3 regions of the Citrobacter freundii complex sp. 2025EL-00176 genome follow, and region 2 is predicted to be linked to each of the others. Evidence: predicted binding sites of a transcription regulator. Region 2 holds the regulator's gene; each other region holds the start of a gene.
What was found. Region 2 encodes CRP, which controls carbon source genes, mostly activating them, when cyclic AMP is high. Its sites were predicted from a motif close to ATGTGANNNNNNTCACAT; they were not measured.

Region 1 (2,274 bases), on a different contig from region 2:
AGAAGTGTATATCGCCGACTACGAACACCTGAGCGTTTACGCTTGCCGCATTATCGTTCCGGGCATGTCTGACATCTATCCGGCGGAAGATCTGTGGTTAGCCAACAACGCAATGGGTGCTCATCTGCGCGAAACGATCCTCTCTCTGCCTGGCAGTGAGTGGGATAAAGAAGACTATCTCAATCTGATCGAACAACTGGATGAAGAAGGTTTTGACGACTTCACCCGCGTTCGCGAACTGCTTGGTCTGGCGACCGGGGCGGATAACGGTTGGTACACCCTGCGCATTGGCGAGCTTAAAGTAATGCTGGCGCTGGCCGGTGGTGACCTGGAGCAAGCACTGGTATGGACAGAGTGGACGATGGAATTCAACGCCTCCGTCTTTAGCGCTGAACGTGCAAACTACTACCGTTGCCTGCAAACGCTGCTGCTATTGTCTCAGGAAGAGGATCGTCAGCCGCTGCAATATCTGAACGCGTTTGTCCGCATGTACGGCGCCGATGCGGTTGAAGCGGCAAGTGCGGCATTGAGTGGTGAGGCCGCATTTTATGGTCTTCAGCCAGTGGACAGCGATCTGCACGCGTTCCCGGCGCATCAGTCTCTGCTGAAAGCCTATGAAAAACTGCAGCGCGCGAAAGCAGCGCACTGGTCAAAATAGTGACAAACGGCCTGCGTGAAGTAGGCTAAATGTATTGTCTGGGCTATATTACGGGGCGCTTTATGCGCCCTGTTTTTTATTTTGGTCAAAACAAAAAATAAATGTAAAAACAAGGTTAAATATTAGTAGTTGATATTAAAAAAATTAGCTTATTAATGTGGCTTTTTATCTCAATTACTCCATATTAATTAACCGCCCAACAGGAGGCTGAAAGAAAAAATTCAACTCACTTTATAATTTTTAAAATTTATTTTTATTTGGATAATCAACAAGTTACTCCGTAATCGCATAAAAACCATGCGTCTTGCGGGCCTATAAGCCAGGCGAGATATGATCTATATCAAATTCTCATCTATAATGCTTTGTTAGTATCTCGTCGCCGACTTAATAAAGAGAGAGTTAGTGTGAAAGCTGACAACCCTTTTGATCTTTTACTCCCTGCTGCAATGGCCAAAGTTGCCGAAGAAGCAGGCGTCTATAAAGCAACGAAACATCCGCTTAAGACGTTCTATCTGGCAATTACTGCCGGTGTATTCATTTCAATTGCCTTTGTTTTCTATATCACTGCCACTACCGGTACCGGTACTATGCCTTTCGGCATGGCAAAATTAGTCGGTGGTATCTGCTTTTCCCTGGGGCTGATTCTTTGTGTTATCTGCGGTGCAGACCTCTTCACCTCAACCGTACTGATTGTTGTTGCTAAAGCCAGTGGTCGTATTACCTGGGGACAGTTGGCTAAAAACTGGCTTAACGTTTATGTCGGCAACCTGATTGGCGCCCTGATCTTCGTGTTACTCATGTGGCTTTCCGGCGAGTATATGACCGCCAACGGCGCGTGGGGACTCAATGTCCTGCAAACAGCCGACCACAAAGTGCATCATACTTTTGTTGAGGCGGTAAGCCTCGGCATCCTGGCTAACCTGATGGTGTGTCTGGCCGTATGGATGAGCTACTCAGGTCGCAGCCTGATGGACAAAGCGTTTATCATGGTATTACCGGTCGCAATGTTTGTTGCCAGCGGTTTTGAGCACAGTATCGCAAACATGTTTATGATCCCTATGGGTATTGTAATACGCGATTTCGCCACCCCGGAATTCTGGACCGCTGTCGGTTCTTCTCCGGAGAATTTTTCTCACCTGACCGTGATGAATTTCATCACCGATAACCTGATTCCGGTTACGATCGGTAACATTATCGGCGGCGGTTTGTTGGTCGGGTTGACATACTGGGTCATTTACCTGCGTGGTAACGATCATCATTAATCTGTTGATGCCCATTACACGTAGTAAATAAAAAATCCACTTAAGAAGGTAGGTGTTACATGTCCGAGCTTAATGAAAAGTTAGCCACAGCCTGGGAAGGTTTTACCAAAGGTGACTGGCAGAATGAAGTAAACGTACGTGACTTCATTCAGAAAAACTACACTCCGTATGAGGGTGACGAGTCCTTCCTGGCTGGCGCTACAGACGCGACCACCAAGCTGTGGGACAGCGTAATGGAAGGCGTTAAACAGGAAAACCGCACTCACGCGCCTGTTGACTTTGACACCTCCGTTGCTTCTACCATCACTTCTCACGACGCTGGCTACATCAACAAAGCGCTTGAGAAAATTGTTG
Region 2 (2,274 bases):
TGGTTGGCGATTTTCTCCAGAGAGCCAATCTGCTTTTCCATGGAGAAACGGGTCGGCAAGCGGTGATACAAGATATCATCGGCCAGTACGCGCAGGCGGGCGGCAACGGTGCGCGCGTTCCAGCGAATCACCTGTTCCGCGTGGCTTCGCTCAACCAGTTTTTGCACCTCTTCCGGCTGATGCAGGCTCACCGAAATATGCTCCTGCAAATCGAGCGCTTCCTGAAAGGCACGCAACAGCCGTTTGTATTCATTATTGTGATGCGCCGACAGCATATGCATTTGCTGGTAGCACTGGGTAATCAGATCCACCGCTTTTTGTTGACGAACCAGCAACGGAGGCAGCGCTTTTTCTGGATCGGCATGCTGGGTCAGCAGACTGTACTTGGCCTCACAGTAATCGGCTAATTCGCGGTACAACAGGCTGAGCGATTCGCGCAGCGGCTGCTCACGCCACATCCAGAACCAGAACCAGTTGAACAGACCGTACCACAACGTACCCAGTGCATAGATCAGCAATGGCTCCCAGACGGGCATGTTCCCGGCAAGGCTTAGCGTGAAAATTGCCGCGATGAGTGAGGCTGGCAGCAGTCGCGCATGCAGCGGGCTTAGCTCGGCGGTTACGCCAAGAATCAGCGTCAGGCCGGTGAGGATGAGCGGCAGCGGTATAGCTTGCGCCAGCAGTAACTGCATGATCAGGCTGCAACCGGCAAACAGCGACGCGCCAATAACTAAACGTTTGAAAAAACGTTTATGCGGGGTATCAAGACCGGCAATATTGCAACAAGCAGGTACGAGGGAAAACAGAAGCCCCAGATGAAGCTGACCAATGATAAGACCGACAGCCACAGGTAAACACAGCACCAGGGTCTGTCGTAGTGCGTAGTTGATCTCGGGGTGATAAATCAGTCTTCGCCACATCGGAGCAAACAAAAATGGCGCGCTACCGGGTAGCGCGCCATTTCGACGGGATTAACGCGTGCCGTAAACGACAATGGTCTTACCGTGAGCGGAGATCAGGTTCTGATCTTCCAGCATCTTCAGAATACGACCAACGGTCTCACGGGAGCAGCCAACGATCTGGCCGATTTCCTGACGGGTGATTTTAATCTGCATACCGTCCGGGTGAGTCATCGCGTCAGGCTGTTTTGCCAGATTCAGCAGAGTCTGGGCAATACGACCGGTGACGTCGAGGAAGGCAAGGTTGCCTACTTTTTCAGACGTGACCTGCAGGCGACGAGCCATCTGAGAAGACAGGCGCATCAGAATATCCGGGTTGACCTGGATTAATTGGCGAAATTTTTTGTAGGAAATTTCAGCGACTTCACATGCGGTTTTGGCCCGTACCCAAGCGCTACGTTCCTGGCCTTCTTCAAAGAGGCCTAATTCACCAATAAAATCGCCCTGATTCAGATAAGAAAGGATCATTTCTTTCCCTTCTTCATCTTTGATCAGCACTGCCACTGAGCCTTTAACGATGTAATACAACGTTTCCGCTTTTTCACCCTGGTGAATCAGCGTGCTCTTCGATGGGTACTTATGAATATGGCAATGAGACAAGAACCATTCGAGAGTCGGGTCTGTTTGCGGTTTGCCAAGCACCATGCGCGGTTATCCTCTGTTATAAGCTGTCTCCAGAGCCAGAAAACGACGCTGCCTCTGGGTTTGCAAAAATGTGCTTCCCGCTACCTGGGAAGGGGGCTACTAAAAATAGACTGCAGCCTGTAATGTGATGTCCTCTGCATACATGCAGTACGTCAATGTATTACTGTAGCATCCTGACTGTTTTAGCATAGCTTTCGCCGTGTGTCTCCTGGTGTCTCGCTTCAGCATGACGCAGGTCGCCTTCCGTTGCGAGAATTGTTATGTACGCGTAATCTGTCAGGAAAATTGAAACATTGGAGTTACGAAATATGCAAGCGCGTGTAAAGTGGGTTGAGGGGTTAACCTTCCTCGGAGAGTCCGCCTCTGGCCACCAAATTTTGATGGACGGTAACTCCGGTGATAAAGCGCCGAGCCCGATGGAAATGGTATTAATGGCCGCGGGTGGTTGTAGCGCGATCGATGTGGTGTCGATCCTGCAAAAGGGACGTCAGGATGTGACCAACTGCGAAGTGAAACTCACCTCTGAGCGCCGTGAAGAAGCGCCGCGTTTGTTTACCCACATCAATCTGCATTTCATCGTCACCGGCCACGATCTGAAAGATGCGTCGGTCTCCCGTGCCGTCGATCTCTCGGCGGAAAAATATTGTTCTGTGGCATTGATGCTGGAAAA
Region 3 (2,274 bases), on a different contig from region 2:
AAGCATCCTGAAGCGATCAAAAACCCGTTCTTCCTGCTGGCGCCGGACTGGGCATTGATACCGCTCCTGATCCTTGCCGCACTGGCAACGGTTATCGCTTCGCAGGCGGTTATTTCCGGTGTCTTCTCGCTGACGCGCCAGGCCGTGCGTCTGGGGTATTTGTCGCCGATGCGTATCATCCATACTTCGGAAATGGAGTCAGGGCAGATCTACATTCCTTTCGTTAACTGGATGCTCTATTTCGCGGTAGTTATCGTGATTGTGAGCTTTGAACACTCCAGTAATCTGGCCGCGGCGTACGGGATTGCGGTTACGGGGACGATGGTACTGACGTCTATTCTGTCTACCACCGTGGCGCGCAAAAACTGGCACTGGAATAAATACTTCGTCTTCCTGATCCTGGTGGCGTTCTTATGCGTCGATGTTCCGCTGTTCTCCGCGAACCTCGATAAACTGATTTCCGGCGGTTGGCTGCCTCTGACGCTGGGTCTGGTGATGTTCACCATCATGACCACGTGGAAAAGCGAACGTTTCCGTCTGCTGCGTCGCATGCATGAGCACGGCAACTCTCTGGAGGCGATGATCGCCTCTCTGGAGAAATCCCCACCGGTACGCGTACCGGGAACGGCGGTATATATGTCTCGTGCGCTGAACGTCATTCCGTTTGCGCTTCTGCATAACCTCAAGCATAACAAGGTGTTGCATGAACGTGTGATTCTGCTGACGCTGCGTACGGAAGATGCGCCATACGTGCACAACGTGCGTAGGGTGCAGATTGAGCAGTTATCGCCCACCTTCTGGCGCGTAGTGGCCAGCTACGGCTGGCGTGAAACGCCGAACGTTGAGGAAGTGTTCCATCGCTGCGGTCTGGAAGGCTTAAGCTGTCGGATGATGGAAACCTCCTTCTTTATGTCACACGAGTCGCTGATTGTCGGCAAACGACCATGGTATTTGCGTCTGCGCGGCAAGCTATATCTGCTGCTCCAGCGCAATGCGCTGCGTGCGCCGGACCAGTTTGAAATCCCACCGAACCGGGTTATTGAGCTTGGTACTCAGGTAGAGATTTAAGGTAATCGACGCCCTCTTTCATTGCGAAAGGGGGCGTTTTGTTTTGTCCCTCCCAGTTTTCATTTCATCGAATGATAATCCTTGCGAAACGTTTCGATGGCGATCACATTTTCGTAACGTCGCGGTGGTTTTCTGTCCACTCTTCGCACTACACTTCTCTTCAGCGAAACGTTTCGCTAGTGGGGAAAGAAAATGAAGAAAGGCACGGTACTCAACTCTGAAATTTCAACGGTGATCTCCCGTCTGGGGCATACCGATACGCTGGTGGTGTGTGATGCAGGTTTACCCATCCCGAACAGCACAACGCGTATTGATATGGCATTAACCCAGGGCGTACCTTCTTTTATGCAGGTACTGGATGTGATTACACGTGAAATGCAGGTTGAGGCGGCCATTCTCGCGACGGAAATTAAACAACATAATCCGCAACTCCACGAAACGTTGCTCAGCCACATTGAGCAACTGCAACAACACCAGGGAAACACCATAGAAATTCGTTACACCACGCATGAACAATTCAAAAAACAAACCGCAGACAGTCAGGCGGTAATTCGCAGCGGAGAGTGTTCTCCGTATGCGAATATCATTCTCTGTGCTGGCGTCACGTTCTGAGGCCATCATGAACGCATTACTGCAACTCAAAGGGATCGATAAAGCGTTCCCGGGCGTAAAAGCGCTATCCGGCGCTGCGCTGAATGTCTATCCAGGTCGCGTAATGGCGCTGGTGGGCGAAAACGGCGCGGGCAAATCCACCATGATGAAAGTGCTGACCGGGATCTACACCCGTGATGCTGGCTCTTTATTGTGGCTGGGGAAAGAGACCACCTTTAATGGCCCAAAATCCTCTCAGGAAGCCGGAATCGGTATCATCCATCAGGAATTGAACCTGATCCCGCAACTCACTATCGCTGAGAACATTTTTCTTGGCCGTGAGTTTGTGAATCGCTTTGGCAAAATTGACTGGAAGAAGATGTACGCCGAAGCCGATCTGCTGCTCGCCAAACTCAATCTGCGCTTTAAAAGCGACAGGCTGGTCGGGGAGCTGTCGATTGGCGATCAGCAGATGGTTGAAATCGCCAAAGTACTGAGCTTTGAATCGAAAGTCATCATTATGGATGAGCCGACGGATGCGCTCACCGATACCGAAACCGAATCCCTGTTCCGCGTTATCCGCGAGCTGAAATCGCAGGGGCGCGGCATTGTCTA

Region 1: focA (formate transporter FocA) is a predicted target of CRP. The motif match lies at 987-1,004, and genes of this name have one in related genera.
Region 3: rbsD (D-ribose pyranase) is a predicted target of CRP. The motif match lies at 1,160-1,177, and genes of this name have one in related genera.

The regions. Positions count from the first base shown of each region.
Region 1 covers NZ_JBRYHT010000001.1:228,826-231,099, reverse strand. The annotation lists gene ycaO (30S ribosomal protein S12 methylthiotransferase accessory factor YcaO) at 1-658, shown strand, start outside; gene focA (formate transporter FocA) at 1,063-1,920, shown strand; gene pflB (formate C-acetyltransferase) at 1,980-2,274, shown strand, end outside.
Region 2 covers NZ_JBRYHT010000008.1:65,353-67,626, reverse strand. The annotation lists gene ACVXHP_RS16095 (YccS/YhfK family putative transporter) at 1-920, opposite strand, end outside; gene crp (cAMP-activated global transcriptional regulator CRP) at 972-1,604, opposite strand; gene ACVXHP_RS16085 (OsmC family protein) at 1,913-2,274, shown strand, end outside.
Region 3 covers NZ_JBRYHT010000005.1:7,360-9,633, reverse strand. The annotation lists gene kup (low affinity potassium transporter Kup) at 1-1,068, shown strand, start outside; gene rbsD (D-ribose pyranase) at 1,261-1,680, shown strand; gene rbsA (ribose ABC transporter ATP-binding protein RbsA) at 1,688-2,274, shown strand, end outside.